4 regions of the Nocardia sp. NPDC058480 genome follow, and region 3 is predicted to be linked to each of the others. Evidence: riboswitches for the same ligand, from Rfam matches in the RefSeq annotation. Region 3 holds a riboswitch; each other region holds the start of a gene.
What was found. A riboswitch is a leader RNA that binds a small molecule or an ion and turns the genes downstream of it on or off. The one in region 3 is predicted to bind S-adenosylmethionine.

Region 1 (7,301 bases), on a different contig from region 3:
CGGGATCCCGCAGGGGGCCGCGAGTCACGTTGAGGGTCAAGCCGAACGGGGTGCCGGGGTTCGATGTCGACAGGATCCGCCCGCCGACGGCCTCGATCTGTGGCGCGTCCTGGGGCAGCGCGTCGCTGACCGCGTCCAGCTGACCGGAGGCCAGGCTGCCGGTGCGCACACCCGATTCGGGGACGACGGTGAACTCGATCCGATCCAGGTACGCCTCACCCTGGTGGCCGAAAACGGCGGAGCCCCAGTGGTATCCGGCGCGCTTGGCCAGCGTCACCGAGGTGTCCTGCTTGTAGGCGGTGTAGGTGAACGGCCCGCTGCCGATATTGTCACCCGCGCACCTGGCCTCGGCCGGTTTGGCATTGGTTGACTGCGCCAGGATGCCGAGCTGCGCGGTCGAGGACGCTTGCAGGAACTGGGCGTTCGGCGCACTGAATTCGACACGGGCGGTGAGCTTGTCGACCGCCGTCGTTCCCACATAGCCGGTCAGGTAGCTGGCTCCCAGCTGCGCCTTGGCGGCACCGAGCGCGACGACCGCGTCGAAGGTATCGCGCACCGAGTCGGCGGTGAGCGCGGTGCCGTCGCTGAAGGTGACGCCGTCGGCCAGCTTGAAGGTGAACACCTTGGCATCGGGACTGACCTCCCAGCTCTTGGCCAGCCACGGGGTGATCGCACCGGTCTTCGGGTCCTGATCGGTCAGCGAGTCGACGATCTGGCGGGCCACATAGATGGTCTGGTTGGTGCCCGACTGCGCCGGATCCGAGCAGGTCGGCGCCCCGGAAAGCCCGTAGCGCAACGTGCCGCCGGGCTGCGGCGGACCGGCCTGACCACCGGAGCCCCCGGTGTCGCTGCCACACGCGACGACGGTGGTGGCGGCGGCGAGTACGCCCGCGAGAGCAGCAAGACGATGTCGGATCACGAGGTAACTCCAGAGAATTGACGGCCGGCGGCCAATGGACGGCTCGGAATGCGGCGGCGCAGCTCGGGCGCCACCTCGGCCTGGAACAGCTCGAGGCTGCCCAGATAGTCGGATTCGGTGCGGCCGTCACGTTCGGCGGACAGGTGGATGACCTCGTGCCCGAACTGCTCGTGATAGCGGCCGACCTTGTCGATCACCTGCTCCGGACTGCCGACCAGCGCCGACGAGCGGGCGAGGAAATCTTCGACGGTCTCGAACACGACCGGATTGCCGACCTTGCGCTGCAATGCGGTGCGTGCCTGGTAGAGCGGGCGAAACACCTCGATGGCTTCCTGCGAGGTCCGCGCGACGTGGAAGCCCGCGGTCCCCGCCCCGACCAGCGCATCGGCCGGGTCGTGACCGTAGTGCGCCCACCGTTCGCGGTAGTGCCGGATCAGCTCGGCATACGGCTCGATCGGGTTGGTGACATTCGCCGAGAACACCGGATCACCGTGGCGCGCGGCCAGTTCCACCGACTCCTTGCTCGTCGCGCTGCCGTGCCAGATCCGCAACCGCGGCTGTAGCGGTCGAGGCAATGCCTTGGCCGCGGTGAGCGAGGGCCGGAACTGCCCCGACCAGGTCACCTCCTCGCTGTCCCACAGCGCCCGAAATAGTTCGTACCCTTCACGATTGCGGTCCCATTGGTCCTCGGTGGTGACGTGATAGAGCTGCGCCTGCGCCGCGCCGTTGCCCTTGCCGATGATCAGCTCGAGCCTGCCCTCGGACAGGTTGTCCAGGGTGGAATAGTCCTCGAACGCGCGCACCGGATCGAGCAGGCTCAACGTGGTGACCGCGGTGAACAGGCTGATCCGCGAGGTCACCGCCGCGAGATGGCTCAGCACCACCGGGGGAGCGGCGGAGAGGAACGGATCCTCGTGCCGCTCACCGACAGCGAACCCGTCGTAGCCGAATTCCTCGGCGCGCCTGGCCTGTTCAACCACCCCGTGCAGGCGATCGCGGGTCGTGGGAACCACGCCGGTGACCGGATCGGGTACCCGGGTGATCAGCGTCATCAGCAGGAATTTCATGCGCGGACTCCTAGCTTCTCGAATGACCTCATGCGGCAGGCTTCTTCGGCAGACCGGGCGGGTTGATCCGCGACTCGGTGACCTTCTCCGAATCCAGGCCCCAGCGATCGAGGACCTTCTGGTAGCTGCCGTCGGCGATGGCATCGACCAGCGCCTTGTGCACGGCGGCATTGAGACCGCTGTTCTTCTTGGTGAGCACCGCGATCTCGCCCTGCAGTGCCTCACCGGCGCCGGAGAAGGTGGCGATGAGCTTGGTCTCCCCGGTCGTCGTCGAGTGGTAGACGCCGGTAGGGTTCGGGCCGATGTAGCCGTCGAGACGTTTCGAGGCGAGCGCGAGGTAGTAGTCGGTGACCTGCTGGTAGTAGGCGATGTCGATCGGCGCCAGCCCTTCGGCGACGTTCTGCTCATTCCACTTCACCAGCAGCTGTTCCTGGTTGGTGCCCGCACCCACACCGATTCGCTTGCCCACCAGACTCTTTCGGTCGGTAAAGACGAGCGGGCTGTCCTCGGTCACCTCGAGCGCGACATTGTCCTTGCGGTAGGTCGCGAAGTCGTACTTCTCCTTGCGCTCCTCGGTGACCGTGACGTTGGAGATGAACGCGTCCACCTCGCCGGAATCGACGCGCACGAAGTTCTGCGACCAATCCGCCACCTGCGCGACCAGCTTCAGGCCGAGTTTGTCGGCCACCAGACTGGCGAAGTCGATTTCGGATCCGACGAGGGTCTTGTCATCGGTGGCATAGAACCGCAGCGGGGGCGCGGAACTGCCAGATCCGGTCACCAGGAGGGTGCCGCGATCGCGAATCGCCTGCGGCACTTCGGCGGCGATCGCATCGACCTTCGCCACTCGCACCCTGCTCTCCTGGGTGGGTGAGAGGTCGAAGGTGACCGATCCCGCCTGGACGGTCTCGGCGGATTCCGGATCGGCGGTGCAGCCGGTGGTCAGCAGCGTGGCCGCCGAGATGATGCCGATCAGCGTGGAGAGTTTCATCGGTGTCGAAACCTGTTCGTGGGAAGGGATACTCAGCGCACGCGCGACAGGAACGCCTGCGTGCGTGGATGTTCGGGGCGGTCGAGAACGGTGGCGGCGTCGCCTTGCTCGACGATCTGTCCTTCGTCGAGGAACACCACCGTGTCGGCGACCTCGCGGGCGAACCCGATCTCGTGGGTGACGATCACCAAGGCGGTGCCGCCGTGCGCGAGATCGCGGATCACCGCCAGAACCTCGCCGACCAGTTCCGGGTCGAGCGCGGAGGTGGGCTCGTCGAACAGGATCAGGCGCGGCCGCAAGGCCAGAGCACGGGCGATGGCGACGCGCTGCTGCTGGCCGCCGGAGAGCCGGCGCGGGTAGGCGTCGGCGAAATCGGCGAGGCCGACCCGGTCGAGGAGCTGTTTCGCCTCGGCGATCACCTCGCCGCGTGGGCGGCGCTGTGCCGAGATCGGGGCGAGCACGACATTGTCGAGCACCGTGAGATGCGGGAACAGGTTGAACTGCTGGAACACGAAACCGATGTGGCTGCGCTGGGCGCGCACCGCATGGTCGGGCAGCGGGCGCAGGGTGTTGCCGCGTTGCCGGTAGCCGATCAGCTCACCGCCGATGTGCACCGTGCCCGCGTCCTGCGCCTCGAGGTGGTTGAGCACTCGCAGCAACGTCGACTTACCCGACCCGGACGGGCCGATCAGCGCGACCACTTCGCCCGTGCGCACCGCCAGGTCGACGCCACGCAGCACCTCGGTACCGCTGTAGGACTTGCGAATTCCTCGTGCCTGCACCGCTGCGCTCATCTGGTGGCTCCTCGGGGTACGGCGGCGATCTCGGTGACCTTGGTGCGGACCCGCTGCCACGGTGTCGGCGGCAACTCACGCTGCGCGCCCTTGGCGTAATGCCGTTCGATGTAGAACTGGACGATCGTCAGCGCGGTGGTGAGCACGATGTACCAGGCCGTGGCCACCATGAGCAGCGGCACCACCCGGCCGTTGCGGCCGAAGATCACCTGTACCTGGTAGAACAGCTCGGCGATCGCCATCACCGACACGATCGAGGTGCCCTTGAACAGGCTGATCACCTCATTGGCCGCGTTCGGCAGAATTGAGCGCATGGCCTGCGGCAACACGATCGTGCGAAACTGCCGCCAGCGCGGAATGCCCAGCGCGGCAGCCGCTTCCAGCTGGCCGCTGTCGACGGCGAGCAAGCCCGCCCGGATCAGCTCGGCCGAGTACGCCGCCTGATGCAGGGCCAGACCGATCACCGCCGCGGTGAAACCGCTGATGACACCGTTGACTTCGAAATCGAAGAAGGCCGGACCGAACGGAATGCCCACGGACAGGCGGGGATACAGGTAGGCGATGTTGAACCAGAACAGCAGCTGCACGATCAGCGGGATCGAACGGAACGCCCAGATGTAGGTCCAGGCGATCACCCGCAGCACAGGATTGTTCGATACCCGCCCGATCGCCAGCAGGGTGCCGATGGCGAAACCGAGAACGGTGCCCCACAGGGTCAGCTCGATGGTCACCCGGAGCGCGGCCAGCACCGACTTCGCGGTGAAGTACTGGGCGAAAGTGCCCCAGTCCCAACCCGGATTGGTGATCAGACCGTGCGCGAACTGGGCCACCACCACCAGCGCGACCGCCGCGACGACCCACCGCCACGGGTGCCACGATCCGGCGATCCGGGGAAGGTCGGTCGCCTCGGCGGCGGATATCGGCTCAGCGGGGGGAACATCGCCCGGCGGTGCGGGCGCGGTCTCGGCGCCGGATACGGCGGACGCGGTCATGGGAGTCCTTCGGAAAACAGTGGAACGAGGCGCGGTGACCTCCACCCGGCCAGCTACGGGTTCGCGATCTGGCGGCGCTCAGGCTCGACATGCCGTCGCTGTCACCCGGCACTGGTCGATATGTCGGCGGCGATATCCCACAGTCATCACAACGATCTCCTCCATCGATCCCGGCAGAAGCACCCGCACCCCTGAACGGGGCGGGTTGCTGCGACGTCGTAGAGCCAGGTCTCTCGGTCGCTCTGGATGGTTGTGCCCCGGCTGTCTGGCCCGAGCTGAATCAGCATGTGGCACAGGCGTGACTGCGCACAACGGTAGAAATCAGCGTGAGCGCAGAGCTTGGAACCGGCAGGGGGTACCGGCATACTTGCCCCGGTTCGGTGTGGTCAACGGCCTGCGCGGGCACTGGTCGGACGCGATTGTGGAGGCCGGGTGACCGGCAACTTTCTGGGTTGGCGGTCCTGGGGCCGGCGCCTTCGTCGCAAGGCTGAATACCGGGCCGCGGACAGGTACCGGTGGGTTCGCTGCGAGATTGCGACGCGCCGAACGGCCGGTTACTTCACCTGTCCGGATTCACCTACCGCACGCGGTAGCGTCGGCCTTCTCTGCGTCGATGAGGAGTACGTCGTGATCATGCCGCGTCGTTCCACCACACTGACCGCGCTGACGGCCTGCGCCGCCACGCTACTGCTGGCCGCCCCACCGGTCGCCGCCGAACCGGCCGCGCCGGTGACACCCGTCGTCACCCGGGACGCACCGAACGCCACGCCCGCCGCGGGTCCGGGAGATCTCCTCGGCGCCTATCAAACCGTGGTCGAGACGCTGAAAGCCATGGGTATCCAGCCTTTCCTCTACCCCACGGTCGCCGCGAACTGCACAGGTGACGGCACCGGCCTGGTCCCCGCCGTCGCCGGTGCGGTGCCGGGCCCGTGGCCGGCGAACACCCTCCCGATCCCCGGCCTCGACCTCTCGGCCGTGAAATCCGGCCAAACCCTGTTCACCTTCCTGCCCTACGGCCTCGCCCCCGACACCGCCGCCACGAAAACCTCCGGCATGCAGGTGGCCTGGCTCAATATCAGCACCGGCCGCGGCGGCATGGCTTCGATGGGCCCGATCGCCGACATCGTGCGCGCCATGGTCCCGCCCGAGGTCCCCGCCGAACTGCGCCCGCTCGCCGAAACCGCCATCCGCGACTTCCTCTTCGCCGCCATCCCCGTCGGCGGTGTCCGCGCCGTCCCCGTCGACACCGGCCGCGGCACCGTCTTGGCCGCCGTCTTCGGCACCACCGACAACGCAGGCCGCTCCTGCTTCTTCTTCCCGACCATCGGCATCACCGAGGTCGCCTGAAACTGGCCGGTCAGCGTTGGGCTCAGCGGTAGCCGTTTCAGGACGCACCACGTCGAGTCAGTGCCCAGCGGTCGATCGACTGGTCTGGAAGGCGGCTCGGTAGGCGTTGGGGGTGGTGCCGGTGATCCGTTTGAAGCGGTCCCGAAAGGCGGTGGGGGAGTGGAATCCCACCTGTCCCGCGATGCGTTCGACAGGGTGATCGGAGGTTTCCAGCAGATGCTGCGCCTGACGTACCCGGGCCCGTAGGAGCCATTGCAGCGGTGTGGTGCCGGTCTGCTCGCGGAAACGCCGGTTGAGTGTCCGGGTGCTCATCCCGGAATGCTCGGCGATGTCTTCGAGAGTGAGCTCGGCGGCCGAGTTCTCCTGCATCCAGTGCAGCACTGGTTCGAGCGTGGAGCCACACGGTGTCGGTGGGCGGTCATGGACGATGAACTGGGCTTGGCCGCCCTCGCGCTCCAGCGGCACCACTGCGAGGCGGGCCGCGTCCGCGGCGACCGCCGACCCGTAGTCGCGGCGAATCATGTGCAGGCACAGATCCAGACCAGCGGATGCGCCCGCGGAAGTGAGGAATTGGCCGTTGTCGACATACAGCACATCCGGGTCGACCTCTATCGACGGATAGCACTCGGCCAGCGCGTCGGTGGCGCGCCAGTGCGTGGTGGCGCGATGTCCGTCGAGTAGCCCGGTGGCGGCCAGGACGAACGCGCCGGAACAGATCGAGGCGATCCGGGTGCCGTCGGCCGCGGCCCGCCGCAAGGCGGCGGTCACCTCGTCCGGGATCGGCGCGGTGGGCTCGGCACAGCCGGGCAGCACGATCGTGTCCGCCTCGGTCAGTGCGTTCAGGCCCCATGGTGATTGCAGGACGAATGTCCCGGCGTCGACGGTGGGAGTAGCGGCGCAGACGCGGACTCGGTACGCCGCTCGGCCGTCGGGCAGCCGGGTTTGCCCGAATGCCTCGATCGGCGTGGACAGATCGAAGGGAATGACCTTGTCCAAGGCCAGGACAGCCACCGTATGCATGGCAATAGGCCAGGCGTAGTGGGCAAATACTGCCAGGCGTTCAGCGGGTTGATATTCATATATGTGCAGGTGAAGGCATTGGCTGGAATCCGTTGGAAGCTGGCAATCCAGCCTGTTCCGGAGTTCCGGGGGGTTTCGTTAGCGTTAGCGCTCGGTCGAAGAGCAGACACT
Region 2 (7,301 bases), on a different contig from region 3:
CATCGGCCTGACCTCCTACGTCACCAAAGGCCACCTGGCCCGCGGCGTCCTGGAGGCCACCGCATGGCAAACCCGCGACGTGGTCGAGGCCATGAACGCCGACGCGGGCCTGCAGGCGAAATCCCTCCGCGTAGCAGGCGGTATGGCCGCCAACAACCTGCTCATGCAAATAATCGCCGATGTCCTCGACACCCCGGTGATGCGCCCGTTGGTCACCGAAACCGTCTCCCTCGGCGCCGCCTACGCAGCAGGCCTGGCCGTCGGCTACTGGCCCGATCTCCAAGGCCTACGCCGCAATTGGAAGGTCGCCGCCCAGTGGACCCCTGCCCCGGACCGCCGAATCCGCGACGAAGAATACGAACGCTGGCAGCGAGCCGTCCAGCTCAGCATCGGCTGGGGCAGGCCCGCCACGGCCTACTAGATCCGTTGACGAAGCGGCCAACTCCGACGCTCGGAGTCAGCCGAAGAGTTCGTCGGTACGGGTCGCGGTAACGGCCTGCTTCAACCACACGTCGAGCTGGTCGAGGTCGGTGCATGCGGCCAGCTGCGTCCGTTGCGCCGCGGACAACTCGAGCCCGCGAGCGGTAAGTACGGTGAGCACGGCGTGCGCGGCAGCCTTGGCGACCTTCGCGTCCGCCTCCGCGCGCCCCTCCGCGCGCCCCTCCTCGCGCCCCTTCGCTATGTACTTGGTAGCGATGCGGCCGCGGTATTGAGGCGTGCTCTCCATCAGTTCCTCCAGGCGTCGGCTTGCAGGGACGGTCAACGCGTCGTCGACCAGATCAAGATACATTTTCGCATGTTCGTCGTCGGTTTTCATCAGCCCGGCCAGGAAAGCCGCAAGGACCTCCTCCATGTGGGCGCCTGCGCCGTGGGCGATCGCCGACAGCGTCGCCCGCTCGGGACGCCGCCTGGCCTCATCTGGGTCGGTCACGACGGGGAAGCGGTCGGGGCCTAGCACCAGGGGTTGGATGACCGATCCGACGGTATCGAGCTCGATTGGCTGCTCGGCCCACTTCGCGACCTTCCTGCTCGGCGTCACCACCAACAGAACCACCGGGCAACACAGCCGCGATCGCAGGGTGGTCAGGTAGACCGGCCATTTCCAGCGGCGCACATCCGCCTTGGACAACTGCACCTCCACGCACACACCGAGAACGGGAATGTCCCGATCGTCATGAGTGCTGAGCGCCAGGTCACCGCGAAACTCCTTGGGCCCGACGTCAGTGAAGTCACATGGCTCTGCCCGCATTTGTGACAGGCCCGGCAGCGGGACGCTGAACTCCTCAGCCAGCAATGACGGGGCCAGTAGGAGATCCGTGCGGAAAAGGTCAAGCAAACCTTCGTGCAGGTGGCTCGGCATGTGGGGCACCGTATGTCGAGGTGAGGAAGGGTACCAATCGGTTACGGCGTGTTGTGTGCGGAGCGGCGTTGTAGGAACACCGTCAGGGTGAACAGGAGGACACCGGCTACAGCGAGGACGGCGCCGACCATCGCCGGGGCGGTGTAGCCGAGGCCGGCGGCGATGACGAGGCCGCCGAGCCAGGCGCCGGCGGCGTTGGCCATGTTCAAGGCGGCGTGGTTGAGGGCGGCGGCGAGAGTTTGGGCGTCGGCTGCCACGTCCATGAGGCGGGTTTGGAGGCCGGGGGCCAAGGCCGCGCCGGAGGCGCCGACGAGGAAGGCGCCGATCGAGGCGGTGATGGGGTTGTGGGCAGCCAGGACGAAGCCGGCGAGGATGACCACCATCGCGATCATGGCGATGAAGATCGAGCGGTCGACGCCGCGGTCGGCGAGGATGCCGCCGCCGATATTGCCCACGATCATGCCGAGGCCGAACAGCGCGAGCACGATCGGCACCGCGCCGATGGGCATCCCCGCGACGTCGGTCATGGTGGTGGCGATGTAGGTGTAGACGGCGAACATGCCGCCGAAGCCGATCGCGCCGACGGCCAGGGTGAGCAGCACCTGCGGGCGACGCAGCGCGCCCAATTCGGTCATCGGGTTGGTGATCTTCATGCTGGTCAGGGCGGGCACGTAGCGCCACAGGGCGGCCACTGTCGCCACGCCGATCACGGCGACGACCACGTAGGCGTCACGCCAGCCCAGATGCTGACCGAGCCAGGTCGCGCCAGGCACACCGATCACATTCGCCACGCTGAGCCCGAGCATGACCGCGGCGACCGCCTTGGCCCGCTGGCCGACGGGCGCGAGGGTGGCCGCCGCCAGCGAGGCGACACCGAAGTACGCGCCGTGCGGCAGGCCGGACACGAAGCGGGCCAGCACGAGCGTGCCGAAAGTCGGTGCGAGGACCGTGGCGATATTGCCGATGGCGAACGCGACCATCAACACGATGAGCAATTTCTTGCGCGCCACCCGCGCGCACAACGCGGCGATCAGCGGCGCGCCGACCACGACACCCAGCGCGTACGCCGACACCGCGTGCCCGGCCGACGGCTCGGAGATATCGAAGGCCCGCGCGATGTCGGGCAGCAACCCCATGGTCACGAACTCGGTGGTGCCGATTCCGAATCCACCCAGCGCCAACGCGAGCATCGCCGGGACATGCCAGCTGGTACGTGGCTCGCCGAGGCGATCAGGGGCTGCAATGGAAGAAGTCACGCCTCCATGCAACGGGCGCGGGTACCCATTCGCTACCCGAGCAGAGCGTGAGTTAGCCCACCGTGCACGAAATCGACCCGGCAAACAACCCACTGATCTCGCGAGAACATGGGTAACTCACCGGGTCGAGCAAACCGAACCACCACTGATCCCGCAGGCCGCCGACGCAGGTCTCACGTCACTCGAGTCCGGCCTGAATACGCGGAGAGGCGGAAGAGCGCTCGCATCGGATTCGATGCGAGCGCTTTCTTACAGCCGTGCGGTTTCGCGGTTCAGCGCGAAACGCAGCACATCACTTCAGTGCGCGAGCCAGGTTGGCGTCCAGCGCGCCGAGGAATTCCTCGGTGCTCAGGTAACCCTGGTCCCCGCCGACGAGCGCCGCGAGGTCCTTCGTCATCTGACCGCCCTCGACGGTCTTGATGACCACGTCCTCGAGCGCCTGCGCGAAGCCGATCACCTCGGGGGTGTTGTCCAGCTTGCCGCGGTGTTCGAGGCCACGGGTCCAGGCGAAGATCGACGCGATCGGGTTGGTCGAGGTCGGCTTGCCCTGCTGGTGCTGGCGGTAGTGCCGGGTGACCGTGCCGTGCGCGGCCTCGGCCTCACAGGTCTTGCCGTCCGGGGTGAGCAGCACCGAGGTCATCAGGCCGAGCGAGCCGAAGCCCTGGGCCACGGTGTCGGACTGCACGTCGCCGTCGTAGTTCTTGCAGGCCCAGACGTAGCCGCCCTCCCATTTCATGGAGGAGGCGACCATGTCGTCGATCAGGCGGTGCTCGTAGGTCAGGCCCGCCGCGTCGAACTCGGCCTTGAACTCGGCGTCGAAGACTTCCTGGAAGGTGTCTTTGAACATGCCGTCATAGGCCTTGAGAATGGTGTTCTTCGTGGAGAGGTACACCGGGTAGTTCTGCTGCAGGCCGTAGTTGAACGAGGCCCGCGCGAAGTCCTCGATGGACTTCTTGAAGTTGTACATGCCCATGACGACGCCGCCGTCTTCGGGCATCTTCACGACCTCGTGGATGATCGGCTCGCTGCCGTCTTCCGGCGTGAAGGTCAGCGTGACGGTGCCCGCCTCGTAGACCTTGAAGTCGGTGGCGCGGTACTGGTCGCCGAACGCGTGGCGGCCGATGATGATCGGCTTGGTCCAGCCGGGCACCAGGCGCGGCACGTTCGAGATGATGATCGGCGCGCGGAAGATGGTGCCACCCAGAATGTTTCGGATGGTGCCGTTGGGCGAGCGCCACATCTTCTTGAGACCGAATTCCTTCACCCGATCTTCGTCCGGGGTGATGGTGGCGCACTTGACGCCGACGCCGTGCTTCTTGATGGCGTTGGCCGCGTCGACCGTGACCTGGTCATCGGTTTTGTCGCGGTACTCGATACCGAGGTCGTAGTACTCGAGGTTCACGTCGAGATAGGGATGGACCAGCTTGTCCTTGATGAACTGCCAGATGATCCGGGTCATCTCGTCGCCGTCGAGTTCTACAACGGTGCCTTCAACCTTGATCTTGGACATGGATCTTCGTGTCCTCCTCGGTGGGTGCCCTTATTGCACGGCTAGGCGAACACGCTTGTGAGCGGACCCCAGCAGTTCCAACAGACAACGTATATGCCCCGCGTTGTCTGCGGGACGTGTGGTGCAAACAAGACGAGCGTACTGCTGTCCCCCACCTCACCGCGATGGGAGGCCCCACTGTGCGGGACGGCTGTTCCGCCTCCCCGGGACTTCTGGCCAGACTACGTGCCGCGAGATTTACGCTGGCGGCTGGCGGCAAGGGACGGGCTAATTCAGCCCGTCCCCGGTGAGTTACCCATGTCCTCGCGAAATCAGTGGTTTATCGCGGCTCTGCGTATAGGTCAGGCCGCGATCGGCACTCGGTTATCGTGTTCGTCGCCTTCGATCAGGTTTTCCGGCTTGTCACGGATCATCACCGCGATCACCACGGCGGCGGCGCTACCTTCGCACCGGTCGACGACACGCCCGGCTTCGGCACACCGTCGACCGAGTGATCTTCAGCGTGAAATGCGGGGGAAGTTTCCGCGCGTGGGAGATGTCCGGTTAACATGACGGCAAGGTCATGAGTACCAGCGCCAAGCCCCGGCTCGCTGGTCGGCAACCCTCCAGCTGCGGTGGGGTGCTCCGGGTGATGACCGGGCTCTCGAAAGTCGAGAGCAAGCGCGCATTGCAGGAGGCCCCCATGTGTTGTTGCCCGTCGATCCGACCCAGTTGACGAGATCCCCCCGGCGCACACCCACTGGAGCACGACATGACTGACTCTTCCCTGCCCGAGAACTGGTCCTTCGAGACCAAGCAGGTCCACGCGGGCCAGGCCCCCGACGCGAGCACCAACGCGCGGGCGCTGCCGATCTACCAGACCACCTCCTACACCTTCCGCGACACCGATCACGCCGCCGCGCTGTTCGGCCTCGCCGAGCCGGGCAACATCTACACCCGGATCATGAACCCCACTCAGGACGCGGTGGAGCAGCGGGTTGCCGCGCTCGAAGGTGGCGTCGCGGCGTTGCTGCTGGCCTCCGGACAGGCCGCGGAGACCTACGCGATCCTGAACCTGGCGAGCGCGGGCGACCACATCGTGTCCAGCCCGCATCTCTACGGTGGCACCTACAACCTTTTCCACTACTCGCTGCCCAAGCTGGGGATCACGGTCTCGTTCGTCGAGGATCCCGATGACCTCGCGCAGTGGGAAGCGGCGATCCAGCCCAACACCAAGGCGTTCTACGGCGAGACCATCGCCAATCCGAGCAGTGCGGTGTTCGACATTCCCGGCATCGCCGGTGTCGCGCACGCCAACGGCCTTCCGCTGATCGTCGACAACACCGTCGCCACCCCGTACCTGATCCAGCCGCTGGCCCACGGCGCCGACATCGTCGTGCATTCGGCGACGAAGTACCTGGGTGGGCACGGTACGGCCGTGGCGGGCGTGATCGTCGACGGCGGCACGTTCGATTGGACCGTGCGCGACGCCGACGGCCAAGCACGCTTCCCCGGTTTCACCGAGCCCGACCCCAGCTACCACGGTGCGGTATTCGCCGATCTGGGCGCGCCCGCGTTCGCGCTCAAGGCGCGCGTGCAGTTGCTGCGCGATCTGGGCGCGGCGGTCTCGCCGTTCAACGCGTTCCTCATCGCGCAGGGCATCGAGACGCTGAGCTTGCGCGTCGAACGGCACGTCAGCAATGCCGAGACGGTCGCGAAGTTCGTCGCCGAGCAGCCGGGCGTCGACGCGGTGTTCTATGCGGGGCTCGAGTCCTCGCCCTGGCACGCGCGGGCCAAGGAGCTGGCGCCCAAGGGCGCGGGCGCGATCGTGGCGTTCGAGCTGGCGGGCGGTGTCGATGCGGGCAAGAAGTTCGTGGACGCGCTCAGCCTGCACAGCCATGTAGCTAACATCGGTGATGTGCGTTCCCTCGTGATTCACCCAGCGTCGACGACGCACTCGCAGTTGACGCCCGAAGAGCAGCTGGCGGCCGGCGTTACTCCCGGCCTGGTCCGGCTCGCCGTGGGTATCGAGGGAATCGAAGACATTCTGGCCGATCTGCGGGCCGGGTTCGCGGCGGCGACGACGTGACTGTGAGCACCGAATCGCCGATCGCCCGACCCGGAACCGGGGTGGACCTGCTGCCACCCCCGGACGGGCGTGTCGGTGTGGTCGCCATCGGGGACGTGACGCTGGAGAACGGCGCCGAGGTTCGCGATGTGCGGCTGGCGGTGCAACGCTGGGGCGAGCTCTCGCCCACCCTGGACAATGTGGTGCTCGTCGAACACGCGCTCACCGGCGACTCGCATGTCGTCGGTGGGCCCGACGGGGCACCCGGCTGGTGGGAAGGCATGGTCGGACCCGGCGCGCCGATCGACACCGACGAGTGGTGTGTGATCGCGACCAACGTGCTCGGCGGCTGCAAGGGCAGCACCGGCCCGTCCTCGCTCGCCTCCGACGGCAAGCCTTGGGGCTCACGGTTTCCCGAGCTGACCATTCGCGATCAGGTGAACGCCGAGGCACGGTTGTTCGAGGTGCTCGGGATCGAGCGGCTCGGCGCGGTCGTCGGCGGCTCGATGGGCGGCATGCGGGTGCTCGAGTGGATCATCGGCCTGCCCGAGCGGGTCAGCGCCGCGCTGGTGCTGGCCGTGGGCGCTCGCGCCACCGCCGATCAGATCGGCACCCAGACCACCCAGATGGCCGTCATCACGGCCGATCCCGACTGGCAGGGCGGCGACTATCACGGCACCGGTCGCGCGCCGATGACCGGCATGGGGCTGGCCCGGCGCATCGCGCACCTGACCTACCGCACCGAGGGCGAACTCGATCACCGCTTCGCCAACAAGGCCCAGGGCGAGGAAGACCCGTGGACCGGTGGACGGTACGCGGTGCAGAGCTACCTCGAGCACCAGGCCGACAAGCTGTGTCAGCGCTTCGATCCAGCCACCTATGTGCTGCTCAGCGAGGCCATGAACCGCCACGATGTGGGTCGCGGGCGCGGCGGTATCGCTGCCGCGCTGGCTTCGACGTCGGTGCCGTGCGTGGTCGGCGGGGTCGACTCGGATCGCCTGTACCCCTTGCACACTCAGGCCGAGTTGGCCGAAGGGCTGCCGGGCTGTGCGGGTCTCGAGATCGTGCATTCTCGCGACGGGCACGACGGGTTCCTCACCGAGGCGGCCGCGGTGTCGAAGTTGCTGA
Region 3 (7,301 bases):
GAGCCCAGCTTTTCGTCGGTGATTACTTGCGTTGGGATATCGGCGCAAGGATCGAAGCCGGTCGGCACGTCTTTGGCGAGTTCACGCCCGTTGACCGACAGGGCGCTTGTCGGAGCAGAACCGCCGTCCGTAGACTCGCCTTCGCATCCGAGCAGCGCGGCAGCGACCGCGACCAAAACGGGGGCAACCATCACATATTTGGGCCTGACCAGGCGATTCATGCGTCCCCTCCCGTGCACGACAGGGGAAGACTAAGCCCCCCCCCCCCGAAGTTTCGTCAAGCCGCACCGTCTCCATCGTGGCCATATCGACCGCGGGACATCGCCGAACTCACCATCGAGGATTTCGAGTCGCCGAGCCTCTTTCAGCACTCACCGACGCTGACCTCAGGTGGTGTCGCCACTGCCGCAGGGTTGGTGATTGATCTGCCGCTGCCTCGACACGAGGAATCTCAGTACAACACGCCGGTTGATCTGACTATCACGAAGATAAACACACATTATCTGCGGTTTTTCTGCCGTTTATCCGTAGCATCGGGTGATGTTCGAGCCGAGGTTCACGATCAGCCCCGCGACGGCGACAGCGCTGATGGCCATCGAGGCCGATCGGCAGGTGATCATGGAACTGCCGATCAATGTCGATGTTCTCGCAGGGCTTCGCGAGACCGCACGACTCGCGGCCACCCACTACTCCACGCAGATCGAGGCAACCGGCTTACCCTGCCGCAGGTTGCCGAAGCGCTGGCAGGCAACCACTTTCCGGGGCGTGAACGCGATGAGGCGGAGGTGCGCAACTACTACCGCGCGCTCGAGCGCATCGAAGCTGCGGCCACCACGCCCGGCCCAATCGCAGAGGCGGACTTACAGCGTGTCCATGGGCTTGTCATGTACGGGAAATGCACCCCAACTCCATACCGCCCCGGCCAGAACGTAATTCGCGAAGGGGCGTCCGGAGGTGTCGTATATATGCCGCCCGAGGCATCTGATGTACCGGACTTGATGGCGGGTCTGTTCGACTGGATCAACACTCAGATAGACACGCGGAAACTGCCTGCCCCCTGATCGCTGCGCTCACTCACTACCAATACGCCACAATCCACCCGTACTACGACGGCAACGGCCGGACAGCGCGTCTGCTCACGACGCTGGTGCTGCACCGCGCGGGCTATGGGCTCAAGAGCATCTATTCGCTGGACGAGCACTATGCCCGCAATCTGTCCGACTACTACGCCGCATTGACGGTCGGACCTTCACACAACTACTACCTCGGCCATGCCGAAGCAGACCTCACCAGCTTCCTCGACTTCTTCTGCGAAAGCATGGCGGCGGCACTGGGATCGGTGCGTGCCCGCGCGGCCGACGTCGCCCAGAACCCCCGAAACGCGACACGTCGACGATGCCGCCACGCTCCGCACACTCGATCCTCGACTACGTCGGCTACTCGAACTCTTCCGAATCAGCGTAGTAGTCACCACATCCGACATCGCCACGCACCTGGGAATCAGTGTGCGCACCGCGAACACGTTGGTGCGCAAGTGGATCGCGGACGACTTCCTCGAAATCGACGACCCTTCCCGAAAGAGTCGGACCTACCGTCTCGCCCCGCGCTATGAGCGGATGGTCAGTCCGTAGACTTCCGCCACCAGACCTCCCGCCTCTTCCGCTGCACCCGTGGTTGATCTGCCGCTATCGACAGGATCACGCGCGGCACAAACCGGGGTTGGTGGTCACGGTTTGGCGTAGTCTGGCGTCATGTCGCCACCGCGCAATGACGCCCCGCGGCTGGTGACGGCCGAGGAATTTCTAGACGGGCCCGCAGATGCGTTCGGCGAGATCCATGACGGTGTGATGGTCGAATGTATGGCGCAGGGTCCCGTGCACGATCGCGTGGTGCATCGGCTCCGATCGGCGCTGGAGTACGGCATCGACCCGAACGGGCCATGCCGCGAAGTACACGGTGACACACCGATGCGGCTCGCCGATAGCGACAATACTGACCCAGCACGTCGGCTGCGCGCACGATATCCGGACCTGATCCTGCGGGACTGTTCCGACGGCCCTTACGACGCGCAACACGTCGCCGACCAAGCACTGATCGTTGTCGAGGTGACGTCGGAGGGCACGATCGACAACGACATCGGTATCAAGCGTGAGCTCTATGCTCGCGCGGGTATTCCGGTGTACCTGATCGTCCATTTCGACAAGGACTGGCAGCACATCGCCATGATCGAGGAGCTGCGTCTCGACTGGTCAGGACGACGGTATGTCGGCTGGACCAAGCACACCGATGCCCTGGTTCTGACCGAGCCGGTCAGAGTAGCCATCATGTTCGAGGATCTTCAGAGTCCGCTGCCGCGTCGTCCGTGAGTCCGCTCAAAACAGCAGGCCTAGAACCCATTCGAAGAATTTGGCGATCAGACGGAGGAGTGGGCAGCCAAGGGTCATCCCGCCGGAGGTGGCTCGTTTTCGACAGGCTGACCTTTGGCACAGCCTGCGGCTAGCTCAGCGCGTGATCGAGGTCGCCGAGGAGATCTTGGAGGTCTTCCAGGCCGACCGAGATGCGTACTACCCCGTCGGACAAGCCGATTGAGGCTCGACCCTCAGGGCCCATGGCTCGGTGGGTGGTGGTGGCGGGGTGGGTGATCATCGTTTTGGCATCGCCGAGGTTGTTGGAGATGTCGATGATGCGGAGGCGGTTGAGGACCTCGAAGGCTTGTTTCTTGCCGTCTTCGCCGTTGAGGGCGAAGGTGACGACAGTGCCGCCGCCGGACATCTGTTCCTTGGCCAGTGCGTGTTGTGGATGTGATTCCAGGAAGGGGTATTTCACCCAGTCGACCGAACTCTTGGTCTCCAGGAATTCGGCCACTCGCAGGGCCGACTCGGTGGCGTGGCGCACGCGCAACGGCATGGTTTCCAGACCCTTGAGCAAGGTCCATGCGTTGAAGGGGCTCAGGGCTGGGCCGGTGTGGCGCATCAGGGTTTTGACGGGGCCGTCAATGTAATCCTGGGCGCCGAGGATGGCGCCGCCGAGAACGCGGCCCTGGCCGTCGATGTGTTTGGTGCCGGAGTAGACGACCACGTCGGCGCCGAGTTCGAAGCCGCGCTGGAGCAAAGGAGTGGCGAAGACGTTGTCCAGCACCACCTTCGCGCCCGCGGCGTGGGCGAGCTCGGTGACCTTGCGGACATCGACGAGGGTCTGCATCGGGTTGGCGGGGGTCTCGAAGAAGACGGCCTGGGTGGGAACGGAGAGGGCCTGCTCCCACTGTTCGAGGTCGTCACCGTCGACGAAAACGGTTTCGATGCCCCAGCGCGGGAGGATCTCGTTGCAGACCACGAAACAGGAACCGAACAGGCTGCGGGCGGCGACGAGTCGGTCGCCTGCCTTCAGCAAGGCACCGAGCGCGGTGAACACCGCCGACATGCCGGACGCGGTCGCGAAGGCCGCCTCGGCGCCGTCGAGCAGCCGGATGCGCTCCTCGAACATCGCCACGGTCGGGTTGCCGAAGCGGGAGTAGACGAAGTGCTCGACGTCGCCGGTGAACGCGGCTTCGGCGGCTTCGGCGCTCTCGTAGACGAAACCCGAGGTCAGGTACAGCGCCTCGGACGTCTCGTCGAAGCCGGAACGGCGCAGACCGCCACGCACGCCGAGCGTGGCGGGACCGACGCCCTCGGGCAGTGGCTTGTCGAAAGAACCACCGGTGATCATGCTTTTCTCCTTATGCCTGACGCCACGGCAGGCCGACCGCGCGCCAACCGGTGCTGCCGCGCTGACCGAACGCGTCGGGACCACCTTCGAAACCGTCGAGCACGTTGTAGGACGGTGCCACGCCCGCCGCCGTCGCCAGGTTCGCCGCGTGCGCGGAACGCTGACCCGAGCGACACAGGAACACCACCGGTGCGTCATCGGGGCGACCGGCGAGCGCCTGCTCGAGCTGCACGCCGAACGCCGGGTTGCGCGTGCCGGTGCCGTCGACCCACTCGATGAAGTGGGCCGGGCGTTCGATCGAGCTGGTGTCGGGAATGCCGATGTGTGCCCACTCGCCTTCGGTGCGCACGTCGACCAGCACGGCGCCGGGGTGCTCGGTGAGCAGCTCCCACGCCTTCTCAGGGGTGATGTCGCCGGCGTAAGTCATGTCGATCCTCCTGCGTGAATCCGCTCTTGCCGTGCCGGAAATCCCCGAACACACGGCCAGGTCGTCACCCGGAGCACCCCACCGCGGAGGAGGGTTGCCGACCAGCGAGCCGGGGCTTGACGCTGGCACTCATGACCTTGCGATCTGAGATTGCCTCGGCACCGGTCATCGTGTCAAACGATTCAGAAGCTGCACACCAGCCACGCGCTGTCGACGCGGGCGAGTTTCCATGTGTTGGTCGACGGATTGCCGTTGACCACGAGGGCGGCGTCGATTTTGGCGCGATCGCCGTTGACGGTCGCGTTCTGGAAGCCCTTACCGTCGATCGTGACAGTGGATTTCGGGCCACCGAGCTGTTCGGTGAGGCCGGATTTCTCCTCGTCGAAGCCGGGGCAGGCCACACCGGTCGGCGGACGGAGGTCGCTGCGCGAGCGTGCGTCGATATAGTTGGTGACGGCGGCCGCGAGACGGTCGGCCTCTGTGACATTTTTCTCAGCGGGTGAGAGCAGTCCGCCCGCCACGATGCCGATGAGCACGATGATCGCGATCACCGCGGCCGCGACGAACGGGACGATGGAACGCTTGTCGGTCTGATCCACCACTACGGGCTGGTCATCCGAGCCTGTTTGCTCCTCGTTCATGCTCTAATCCTGACAGACCCGCGCGGGCAGCCACACCGCGCGCCGGGTGCCCGCGTCGCCGCAGCTAGAATCGCCTTGATTGCGTCGGCTGCCGCGTGGGATGGCAGCTGCCAGTAAGCCGGTATACCGACTTAGCCTAAGCTAAGTTGACGCCGTCAAATCAGTTCTCGACCAAAGGGTGCGCGTAGATATGACCGAACAGAGTGCAGCGACTCGCCCACTTCGCATTGCGATCGTGGGTGCGGGACCGGCCGGTATCTACGCCGCCGACGCCTTGATGAAGTCCGATGCCGACGTGAGCATCGACCTCTACGAGCGCATGCCCGCGCCCTTCGGCCTGATCCGCTACGGCGTCGCCCCCGACCACCCGCGGATCAAGGGCATCATCACCGCCCTGCACAAGGTCCTCGACAAAGACCAGGTCCGACTGCTCGGCAACATCGACTACGGCACCGACATCACCCTCGACGACCTGCGCCAGTTCTACGACGCGGTCATCTTCTCCACCGGCGCCAACGCCGACCGTGCCCTGGCCATCCCGGGTATCGACCTCGACGGTTCCTACGGTGCCGCCGACTTCGTGTCCTGGTACGACGGCCACCCCGACGTCCCGCGCGCTTGGCCCCTCGAGGCCGAGAAGGTCGCCGTCCTCGGTGTCGGCAACGTCGCCCTCGACGTCGCCCGCGTGCTCGCCAAGACCGGTGACGAACTGCTCCCGACCGAGATCCCGCCGAACGTCTACGAAGGCCTCAAGGGCAACAAGGCCCTCGAGGTCCACGTCTTCGGTCGTCGCGGCCCCGCCCAGGCCAAGTTCACCCCCCTCGAACTGCGCGAACTCGATCACTCGCCGACGATCGAGGTCATCGTCAACCCCGAAGATATCGACTACGACGAAGGCTCCGAAGCCGCCCGCCGCAACTCCAAGCAGGTCGACATGGTCGCCAACACCCTGGAGCAGTGGGCCATCCGCGACCACGGTGACCGCCCGCACAAGCTGTTCCTGCACTTCTTCGAGTCCCCTTCGGAGGTACTCGGCGAAGACGGCAAGGTCACCGGCCTGCGCACCGAGCGCACCCAGCTCGACGGCACCGGCAACGTCAAGGGCACCGGCAACTACACCGACTGGGACATCCAGGCCATCTACCGCGCCGTGGGTTACCTCTCGCAGAACGTCACCCAGCTGCCGTTCGACGATCAGGCAGGCACCGTGCCCAACGAGGCCGGTCGCGTGATCTCCGACGACTCAGCCGTTGGCGACGCCCGGTTCATGCCCGCCACCTACGTGACCGGCTGGATCAAGCGCGGCCCGGTCGGCCTGATCGGCCACACCAAGGGCGACGCCAACGAGACCATCGCCTGCCTGCTCGACGACGCCAAGGCCTTCGCTCCCGCGCCCAAGCCCGAGCTCGATGCCGTCACCGAGTTCCTCGAGGGCAAGGGCATCCCGTTCACCACCTGGGCAGGCTGGTACCGCCTCGACGCCCACGAGCGCGCCCTCGGCGAGCCCGAAGGCCGTGAGCGCGTGAAGGTCGTCGAACGCGAGGACATGCTGCGCGCGTCCGAGCCGAACAAGGCCTGACACCGCCGCGGCCACACGGCACGCAACCCCGCACGACCCGACCTCGAGGAGGGTCCGCCGCGAAGCGGCGGTTCGCGGCCGTCCCGCTGTTGCGGACTCGAAAGCGCTACGCCGAAGGCGTTAGTCTCGAGTCCGCAACAGCGGGACCGGCGGGGCCGCGAACTCGAGCGTGCCAGCGCTCCAAAGATAAGGCATTCTGTACAAGTGTTCGATGCCCACGTCCACATCATCGATCCGCGGTTTCCGCTGATCGAGAACGAAGGCTATCTACCCGAGCCCTACGTGATCGATGACTATCGAAAGCGCATGGGGCACTTCGATGTCCGCGGCGGTGCTGTCGTCAGCGCGTCTTTTCAAGGCGCCGATCAGACGTATCTGAAGGCAGCACTGTCCGCGCTCGGTCCCGACTGGGTCGGCGTGACCCGGCTGGATCTCGATGCCACCGACGACGAGATCCTCGAGTTGAACAAAGCCGGTGTGCGCGCACTGCGGTTCAATCTCAAGCGCGCTGCCGCCGACATCACCGAGATGACGTTGCAGGCGTTGCGCGCGCACGAGCTGGCGGGCTGGCACGTCGAGCTCTACATCGACGGTCAGATGCTGGCCTCGCTGCAACCGGTGATCTCGAAGCTGCCCGCGCTCTCGATCGACCATCTCGGCATGTCCGAGGAGGGTTTGCCGTACCTGCTCGATCTGGTGGACCGCGGCGCCAGAGTGAAGGCGACCGGGTTCGGGCGGGTCGAGATGGATGTGGCCGAGACGCTGCGGCGCATCCATGCGGTCAATCCGAGTGCGCTGATGTTCGGCAGCGATCTGCCCGGCACGCGCGCCGGTAGGCCGTTCGAGGAGCGCGATGTGGACCTGATCCGCCAGGTGGTCGGCGCGGATATGCACGCGGTACTCGAGGACAACGCCCGCGAGTTCTACCGCCTGCCCGCCGTGCGCCGCG
Region 4 (7,301 bases), on a different contig from region 3:
GCGGCTGACGGGCCAGGTTCGCGCGCGCGGCCCGAGCCAGTTGATCGGCGGTCGGTCCACCGGAGGCTTCCGACCAGATCCACTCCGCGTAACAGGCGAAGCCTTCGTGCAGCCAGATATCGCGCCACTGCTTCAGGGTGAGGCTGTTGCCGTACCACTGGTGCGCGAGTTCGTGGGCGACAAGACGTTCCGCGCCGCGCTTGCCATCGCAATGGTTGGCGCCGAAGATCGACATGCCCTGCGCCTCGATCGGGATGTCGAGTTCGTCATCGGTGACGACCACGGTGTAATCGTCGAACGGGTACGGCCCGAACTTCTCGGTGAACAGCGCCATCATCTCCGGCTGTCGCGCGAAGTCGTGGTCGAAGTTCACCCGCAACCGCGGGGGGACGACAGCGTGCATCGGCACCGGTTCGCCGACGGCGCCGACCCGGTACTTGCGGTAGTTGCCGATCTGGATCGTCGCCAGATAGCTCGCCATCGGCTCGGCCATCTCGTACACCCAGGTCGTCTGGCTGGCCTTGGCTTGCTTGCCGACCAGGGTGCCGTTCGCCACGGCATAGAACGGACTGTCGGTGGTGATCGAAATCCGGTAGGTCGCTTTGGAACTCGGGTGGTCGTCGCACGGGAACCAGGAGGCGGCACCGTTGGGCTGGCTCGCGACCAGCGCACCCTCGGTGAGCTCCTCCCAGCCGACCTCGCCCCACAGCCCGCGCACCGGTTTGGGCGTGCCCGAGTAGTGGATGGTGAGCTCGAGCACGCCACCGGCGGGGATCTTCTGCTGCGGGGTGACCGCGAGCTTGCCCTGCTGATGGACGAATTTCGCCGCCTTCAACCCGCTCACGAGCACCTTCGACACCGTCAGCGCCTGCGACATGTCGAGAGTGAACCACGGCCGCACCGCGGTGGTGATCGCGATGACCACCGCCCGTCCGGCGAGCCGATTACTGGCCGGTTTGTAGCTCAGTTCCAGCTCGTAGCGCGACACCCGGTAGCCGCGATTGCCGTTCTGCGGCAAGTACGTATCGATGGGATCCTCGTAGAACTTGCTCCGCATCAGGCGGCTCCGCGCTGCCTCGACTCCCGCGTCGAGGCGGGATCGGTCCAGTGCGAGATGGGGTTTCCCCACCAGCGAGTCGACGGCGGAACCACGTCGCCGCGCATCACGAGCGACGCCGGTCCGATGGTGGCGCCCGCCCCGATGTGGGCGGCGGGCAGGGCGACGCAGTGCGGGCCGAGGGTGGCGCCCGCGTCGAGTGTCACGGTGTCCATGGACATGATCCGGTCGTGGAACAGGTGCGTTTGCACCACGCAGCCGCGCTCCACGGTCGCGCCGTCACCGAGTGTCACCAGGTCCGCCTCCGGTAGCCAGTAGGACTCGCACCATACCCCGCGGCCGATCGTGGCACCGAGTCCGCGCAGCCACAGATTCATCACCGGAGTACCCGTGGCGGCCCGCGCGAACCACGGCGCCGCGACGGTCTCGACGAACGCGTCGGAGACCTCGTTGCGCCACACGAACGAGCTCCACAGCGGATACTCCACCGCGCGAATTCGCCCGACTATCAACCACTTGGCGGCCACGGCGATGGCACCGGCGAGCGCGCCGGCGGCCATCAGCACCAGTCCGGAGACGAGCGCGGCGACCAGGTAATCGGTGTGCTCGGCGATCAGCGCGAGCACGAGCAGCACGCCGAGGCCGATCGCGAAGGTCACCATCACCGGGATCAACCGGCAGGTCTCCACGAAGGCGCGGGCCAGCTTCAACCGCAGCGGTGGATCGAAAGTGCGTGAGGTGTCGCTGGATTCGGTCGCGCGACGCAGCCGCACCGGCGGGCTACCCAGCCAGGACGACCCCGCCTTGGCTTTGTTCGGCGCCGCCGAGAGCACCGCGACCAGGCCGTTCTTCGGCACGCGACGACCGGGCGCGGTCATGCCCGAATTGCCGAGGAAGGCGCGCTTGCCGACCTTGGATTCGCCGATGCGCAGCCAGCCGCCGCCGAGTTCGTAGCTGCCGATCATGGTGTCGTCGGCCAGGAACGCGCCGTCGGAGATCACGGTGAACTTGGGCAGCATCAGCACGGTCGACGCCTCGACGTTCTTGCCGATCTTCGCGCCGAGCAGCCGCAGCCAGACCGGGGTGAGCAGGCTGGCGTAGAGCGGGAACAGGAAGGTGCGCGCGGAGTCGAGCAGGCGTTCGGTGGCCCACACCTGCCAGCCGGTCCGGCTGCGCACGGGGTGGTAGCCCTCGCGCAAACCGATGCTGAGCAGGCGCACCGCGAGCACGGTGGCCACGGCGTACGCGCCGAGACTGAGCAGCGTGGCGAGCGGCAGGATGGCGAAACCGCGCAGGGCGGCGGCGCCGATGGTGGTCTCCTGGCGGACCCACCAGGCGATGAACGTGCCGCCGACGGCGAGGCCGAATACGGGCATCGCGGCCAGCACCATCGAGGACAGACCGAAGACGACCAGCCAGTGCCTGGCGCGTTCGGGGGAGTGGTCGGGCCAGCGGCGCGGTGCCTTACCGGTCTTGGTGGCAGGCGAGCCCGCCCATTCCTGATCGCCGCGGACCTTGCCCGATACCGCCGAACCGGGGGCGATCTCGGCCTTCTTGCCGATCTTGGTGCCGGGCAGCAGGATCGAGCGGGCACCGATCACCGCGCCGTCACCGATGGTGATGCCGCCGATGTGCACGATGTCGCCGTCGACCCAGTAGCCGGACAGGTCCACTTCGGGTTCGACGCTGGCGCCGTCGCCGAGTTCGAGCATGCCGGTGACCGGGGGCAGGCTGTGCAGGTCGACGCCCTTGCCGATCTTGGCGCCCAGCGCCCGCGCGAACGGGACCATCAGCGGTGCGCCGGAAAGACTTTCGGCACCGCTGGCTTCGGACAGACGTACAGCGGCCCATAGCCGCAAGTGCACCGACGAGCCGCGGGGGTAGGAACCGGGACGCAACCCGGCGAGCAGGATTCGGGCGCCGGCCACACAGATCGTCATCCGGCCGATCGGCGAGATGAACAGCACGAAGGCCAGCAGAATCCACCACCACGACAGGCGCGGCAACCACGGCAGCGAACCCGACCAGCCCGCGATGCCGGACACGACGGTCAGCCAGGTGACCCACTGCAATCCGGTGAGGGTGGTCAGCGGAATCGTGGCGAGCACCTGGGTGATCTGCGCGCGCAGCGGTGTCGGCTGCACGACACGTACGTCCACGGCCGCCACCGGTGCGCTGCCGTCCAGAAGTTCGACCAGCGAGCCAAGGCGCGGGTGGTCGTAGAGATCGGCGACGGTGATGTGCGGATACCGCTCACGCATCGCGCCGACGAGCTGCGCCGCCGACAGCGAACCGCCGCCCAGATCGAAGAATTCCGCATCGAGATCGGTGGCCTCGGCGCCGAGGATCGCGTCCCACAGGCCGGCCACCCAGGCCGCCGTGCCCGACAGCCCGGTCTCGGCGGGTTCGTCGGCGCTCGGCAGCGGCCATGGCAGTGCGTCGCGGTCGACCTTGCCGGAGGTGCGCGTCGGCAGGTCGGCGACGATCGCCAGGCGTGGCACCAGGGGCGCCGGAAGTTGTTCGGCCAGAATCTCTCTGGCCTTCTTCGCGTCGAAGCCGGGACCGGCGCCGGTGAGGTAGCCGACGAGAATCTTGTTGCCCGCCTTGGTGGTTCGGATCGCGGCGGCCGCGCCGCTGACACCGGGCAGGTGCTGTAGCGCGTTGTCGAGCTCGCCGAGTTCGATGCGACGGCCGCCGATCTTGATCTGGTCGTCGGCGCGGCCGAGGAAGATCAGGCCCTGGTAGTCGTTGCGCACCAGATCGCCACTGCGATAAGCGCGGTCCCAACCGAGGGCGGGCAGCGGCGCGTACTTCTCGGCGTCCTTGGCTGGATCGAGGTAGCGGGCCAGGCCGACGCCACCGATCACGAGTTCACCGGTTTCGCCTTCGGCCACCGGGTTGCCCTGCGGGTCGACGACGGTCAGATCCCAGCCGTCGAGGGGCAGGCCGATGCGAACGGGCATCTCACCGGTGAGCAGCGCCGCGCAGGCGACCACAGTTGCCTCGGTGGGGCCGTAGGTGTTCCACACTTCGCGGTCGGCACCCGCCAGCCGTTCGGCCAGCTCCGGAGGCACCGCCTCACCGCCGAAGATCAACAGCCGCACCGATTCCAGCGCTTCGGCGGGCCAGGTCGCGGCCAGTGTCGGCACCGTGGAGACGATGCTGATCTCGCGGCGCATCAGCCATGGGCCGAGATCGGCGCCGGTGCGCACCAGGTCGCGCGGGGCGGGGACCAGGCAGGCGCCGTTGCGCCAGGCCAGCCACATTTCCTCGCAGGAGGCGTCGAAGGCCACCGACAGCCCGGCCAGCACGCGGTCGCCGGGGCCGATCGGGGCCTTCCGCAGGAACAGGCGGGCCTCGGCGTCGACGAAGGCGGCGGCGTTGCGATGAGTTACCGCAACACCTTTGGGGGTGCCGGTGGAGCCGGAGGTGAAGATGATCCACGCGTCGTCGGCGGGGGTGGGCAGGGTGTTCCAGTCGTGGTCGCCCGCGGCCGTGGTGGCCGACTCGATGCCGTCGCCGGTGGCGATCGCGCTCACCCTCGCCTCGCCGAAGACGAGCTTGGCTCGCTCCTCCGGGTCGTCGGCGTCGACGGGCACATAGGCGGCGCCGCAGTAGAGCACGGCCAGAATCGTCACGTACAGCGCGGCGGAGCCCGACGGCATCCGTACGCCGACCCGGTCGCCCGGTCGCACGCCCGCCTCGACGAGCTCGGCCATCCTGGCCTCGATCGCGGCGATCAGTTCCATGTAGCCGAGCACGACGGTGCCGTCGTCGATGGCCGGTGCGTCCGGATGCGCGAGGGCGGTGCTGGTCAGGATGTCGACCAGGGTGCGCGGCGGCGCGGCGAGATCAGCGCGCAGCAGTGGGTCGCGAAGGACCGCCGGTACCTCAGTGTGTGGCTCGAGCATCGTGCTCAGTCCACCTCTCATCGGTTGACCCCCATCGGTGGTGTCTGTTGTTTCATGAGCGGGTTACCGGAGGGCAAACAGGATGGTCACCAGATGCCAACGGTACTCGGTGCGGGTGTTGCCGAGCGGCAGCGCGGGGCGTGCCGTCGGCGCTGTTCACGACGGCGATTCCGGCAATTCACCGAGGGCGATGACCGCCAGCCGGTGCAGCGTCCGTTGTTCGTCTTCGTCGAGGCGCCCGAGCACGCGCGCGGTGGCTTCGGCGATCAGCTTGTCGGTGCGCTTGCACTGCTTGCGGCCTGCCTCGGTGATCCGCAGCCGGTATTTGCGGCGATCCTTGCCGTCGCGGGTGCGTTCGACCAGGTCGGCGCGCTCCAGCGCGTCGATCAGGCGGACGACTTCACTGCGGTCGATGCCGAGCGCGTCGCCCACTTTCTTCTGCGTCAGGTCGGCGTTTTCGGAGATGAAGGTGAGCACCCAGTGATCGCGCAACGGGACGTCGATCTCGGCGTGTAGCGCCTTGGTGAGCCGGCCGAGCGCGTACACCGGATAGCGCGGCAGGCCGCGGACGGAGTTCGTGTTCGTGGACATGAGCGGGAACTATAGCAAATAGTGGAGGAGCCCAATCATTTGGATGCTCCATCATGGGGTGCATAGATGGTTGAGGAATGGGCGTGACCGGGCAACTCGCGGCAATCTTGTCAGGGTAAATCGCACGCGGACAGCCGATTTCCCGCTGCGGTCGAAACGGCCCGGCCGTCGTGCTGAACCGGGAGATGTCGTGCGGCGTCGGCGCGGACTCGGGGCGCAGTCGGTGGTGGGTGGTTGACAGGTCCGGCTGCCGTCTGTCACTCTCGTTGCAGGTCACGAGTACCAGCGTTCAGCCCCGGCTTGCTGGTCGGCAACCCTCCTCCGCGGTGGGGTGCTCCGGGTGACGACCAGGCCGACGTCCGAATTGGACGCGGCAAGCGCGGACCTCACCTCTTCTGGAGCGGGTCCCTGAGCCGACGGGATTTCGTCATGACCGCTGTAATCGACCCCACCTGTGCCATCGCCGCCGTTTCCGGTGCTGACCTGCGGGTTCCGCTCGTTCAAGGCGGCACCAGCTCCTACGCGAACTTCGACTACGCGGCGAGTGCGCCGGCGTTGAAGCAGGTTACCGACCGGATTTCGCAGTTGCTGCCGTTCTACGCCAGCGTGCATCGGGGCGCGGGGTACGCCTCGCGGATCTCGACCGAGTGCTACGAGGCTTCTCGTGGCGCGGTCGCCCGGTTCCTCGACGCCGACGCCGACCAGGTCGTCGTGTTCACCCGCAACACCACCGATTCGCTGAACCTGCTGGCCGGGTGCGTGCCGGGGGAGACCGTGGTCCTCGATATCGAGCACCACGCCAACTTCCTGCCGTGGACCGCGCACGGTCGCCGGGTCGTGCGGGCCGCCGACACCGTCGAGGAGACGATTCAGCGGATCGTCGCCGAGCTGTGCAGCAAGCCTGCCGCGTTGCTCGCGGTGACCGGGGCATCCAATGTCACCGGTGAGGTGCTGCCGCTGGAACGGCTCGCGACCATCGCCCACCTGTGTGGTGCCCGCATCCTCGTCGATGCGGCGCAGTTGGCGCCGCATCGGCGGATCTCCTTGCGCGAGAGCGGGATCGACTACCTCGCGTTCTCCGGGCACAAGCTGTACGCGCCGTTCGGTTCGGGCGTGCTCGTTGGCAGGCGGGACTGGCTGGACCAGGGCGAGCCGTACCTGGCAGGCGGCGGTGCGGTGCGCAATGTCGGTGTGTCAGAGGTCGAATGGGCTTGCGCGCCGCAGCGGCACGAGGCCGGTTCGCCGAACGTGCTCGGCGCGGCCGCTATCGCCGCCGCCTGCGACGCGCTCGCCGCGATCGACCCCACCGAACTCGTTGCCCACGAACGCTTCCTGGCCGACCGTCTCCGCGATGGCCTGTCCGCGGTCCCCGGCGTGAACCTGGTCAATATCTGGTCCGACAGCCCCGACTGTGTCGGCATCGTCGCCTTCACCATCGCCGACTACGCCCCCGGCAAGGTCGCCGCCTACCTCTCCGCCGAACACGCCATCGGCATCCGCGACGGCCGTTTCTGCGCCCACCCGCTGCTCACCAGCCTCGGCCTCGACGCCGCGCTCCGAGCCAGCATCGGCCTCGGCACCACCGCCGCCGACGTAGACCGCCTGATCGAAGCGGTCTCCACTTTGGTCACCAACGGCCCCACCTGGACCTACGCCGCCACCGACGGCCACTGGAACCCCACCCCCGAAACCCGCCCCCTCACCGCCTCTTCCCCCGAAGGCGCGGCCCCCTGTTTGATCGG

Region 1: it holds a riboswitch for S-adenosylmethionine, as region 3 does, so the genes downstream of both, ACFWO8_RS29740 (amino acid ABC transporter permease) here and ACFWO8_RS05165 (rhodanese-like domain-containing protein) in region 3, are expected to answer to the same signal.
Region 2: it holds a riboswitch for S-adenosylmethionine, as region 3 does, so the genes downstream of both, ACFWO8_RS30675 (bifunctional o-acetylhomoserine/o-acetylserine sulfhydrylase) here and ACFWO8_RS05165 (rhodanese-like domain-containing protein) in region 3, are expected to answer to the same signal.
Region 4: it holds a riboswitch for S-adenosylmethionine, as region 3 does, so the genes downstream of both, ACFWO8_RS24045 (aminotransferase class V-fold PLP-dependent enzyme) here and ACFWO8_RS05165 (rhodanese-like domain-containing protein) in region 3, are expected to answer to the same signal.

Annotation. Positions count from the first base shown of each region.
Region 1 covers NZ_JBHXMN010000019.1:93,939-101,239, reverse strand. Annotated here, with positions in the region: gene ACFWO8_RS29760 (ABC transporter substrate-binding protein) at 1-919, opposite strand, end outside; gene ACFWO8_RS29755 (LLM class flavin-dependent oxidoreductase) at 916-1,986, opposite strand; gene ACFWO8_RS29750 (ABC transporter substrate-binding protein) at 2,015-2,977, opposite strand; gene ACFWO8_RS29745 (amino acid ABC transporter ATP-binding protein) at 3,010-3,771, opposite strand; gene ACFWO8_RS29740 (amino acid ABC transporter permease) at 3,768-4,763, opposite strand; SAM riboswitch class I at 4,922-5,016, opposite strand; gene ACFWO8_RS29735 (hypothetical protein) at 5,397-6,110, shown strand; gene ACFWO8_RS29730 (GlxA family transcriptional regulator) at 6,168-7,130, opposite strand.
Region 2 covers NZ_JBHXMN010000021.1:47,382-54,682, forward strand. Annotated here, with positions in the region: gene glpK (glycerol kinase GlpK) at 1-421, shown strand, start outside; gene ACFWO8_RS30660 (hypothetical protein) at 458-1,360, opposite strand; gene ACFWO8_RS30665 (MFS transporter) at 1,402-2,550, opposite strand; gene ACFWO8_RS30670 (NADP-dependent isocitrate dehydrogenase) at 2,909-4,126, opposite strand; SAM riboswitch class IV at 4,685-4,795, shown strand; gene ACFWO8_RS30675 (bifunctional o-acetylhomoserine/o-acetylserine sulfhydrylase) at 4,878-6,194, shown strand; gene ACFWO8_RS30680 (homoserine O-acetyltransferase) at 6,191-7,301, shown strand, end outside.
Region 3 covers NZ_JBHXMN010000001.1:1,102,555-1,109,855, forward strand. Annotated here, with positions in the region: gene ACFWO8_RS05145 (DUF3558 domain-containing protein) at 1-221, opposite strand, end outside; gene ACFWO8_RS05150 (Fic family protein) at 1,061-1,612, shown strand; gene ACFWO8_RS05155 (Uma2 family endonuclease) at 1,752-2,366, shown strand; gene ACFWO8_RS05160 (O-succinylhomoserine sulfhydrylase) at 2,497-3,705, opposite strand; gene ACFWO8_RS05165 (rhodanese-like domain-containing protein) at 3,716-4,132, opposite strand; SAM riboswitch class IV at 4,150-4,269, opposite strand; gene ACFWO8_RS05170 (hypothetical protein) at 4,315-4,773, opposite strand; gene ACFWO8_RS05175 (FAD-dependent oxidoreductase) at 4,964-6,352, shown strand; gene ACFWO8_RS05180 (amidohydrolase family protein) at 6,557-7,301, shown strand, end outside.
Region 4 covers NZ_JBHXMN010000011.1:131,312-138,612, forward strand. Annotated here, with positions in the region: gene ACFWO8_RS24030 (M1 family metallopeptidase) at 1-1,057, opposite strand, end outside; gene ACFWO8_RS24035 (Pls/PosA family non-ribosomal peptide synthetase) at 1,057-4,968, opposite strand; gene ACFWO8_RS24040 (MarR family winged helix-turn-helix transcriptional regulator) at 5,125-5,559, opposite strand; SAM riboswitch class IV at 5,831-5,945, shown strand; gene ACFWO8_RS24045 (aminotransferase class V-fold PLP-dependent enzyme) at 5,989-7,301, shown strand, end outside.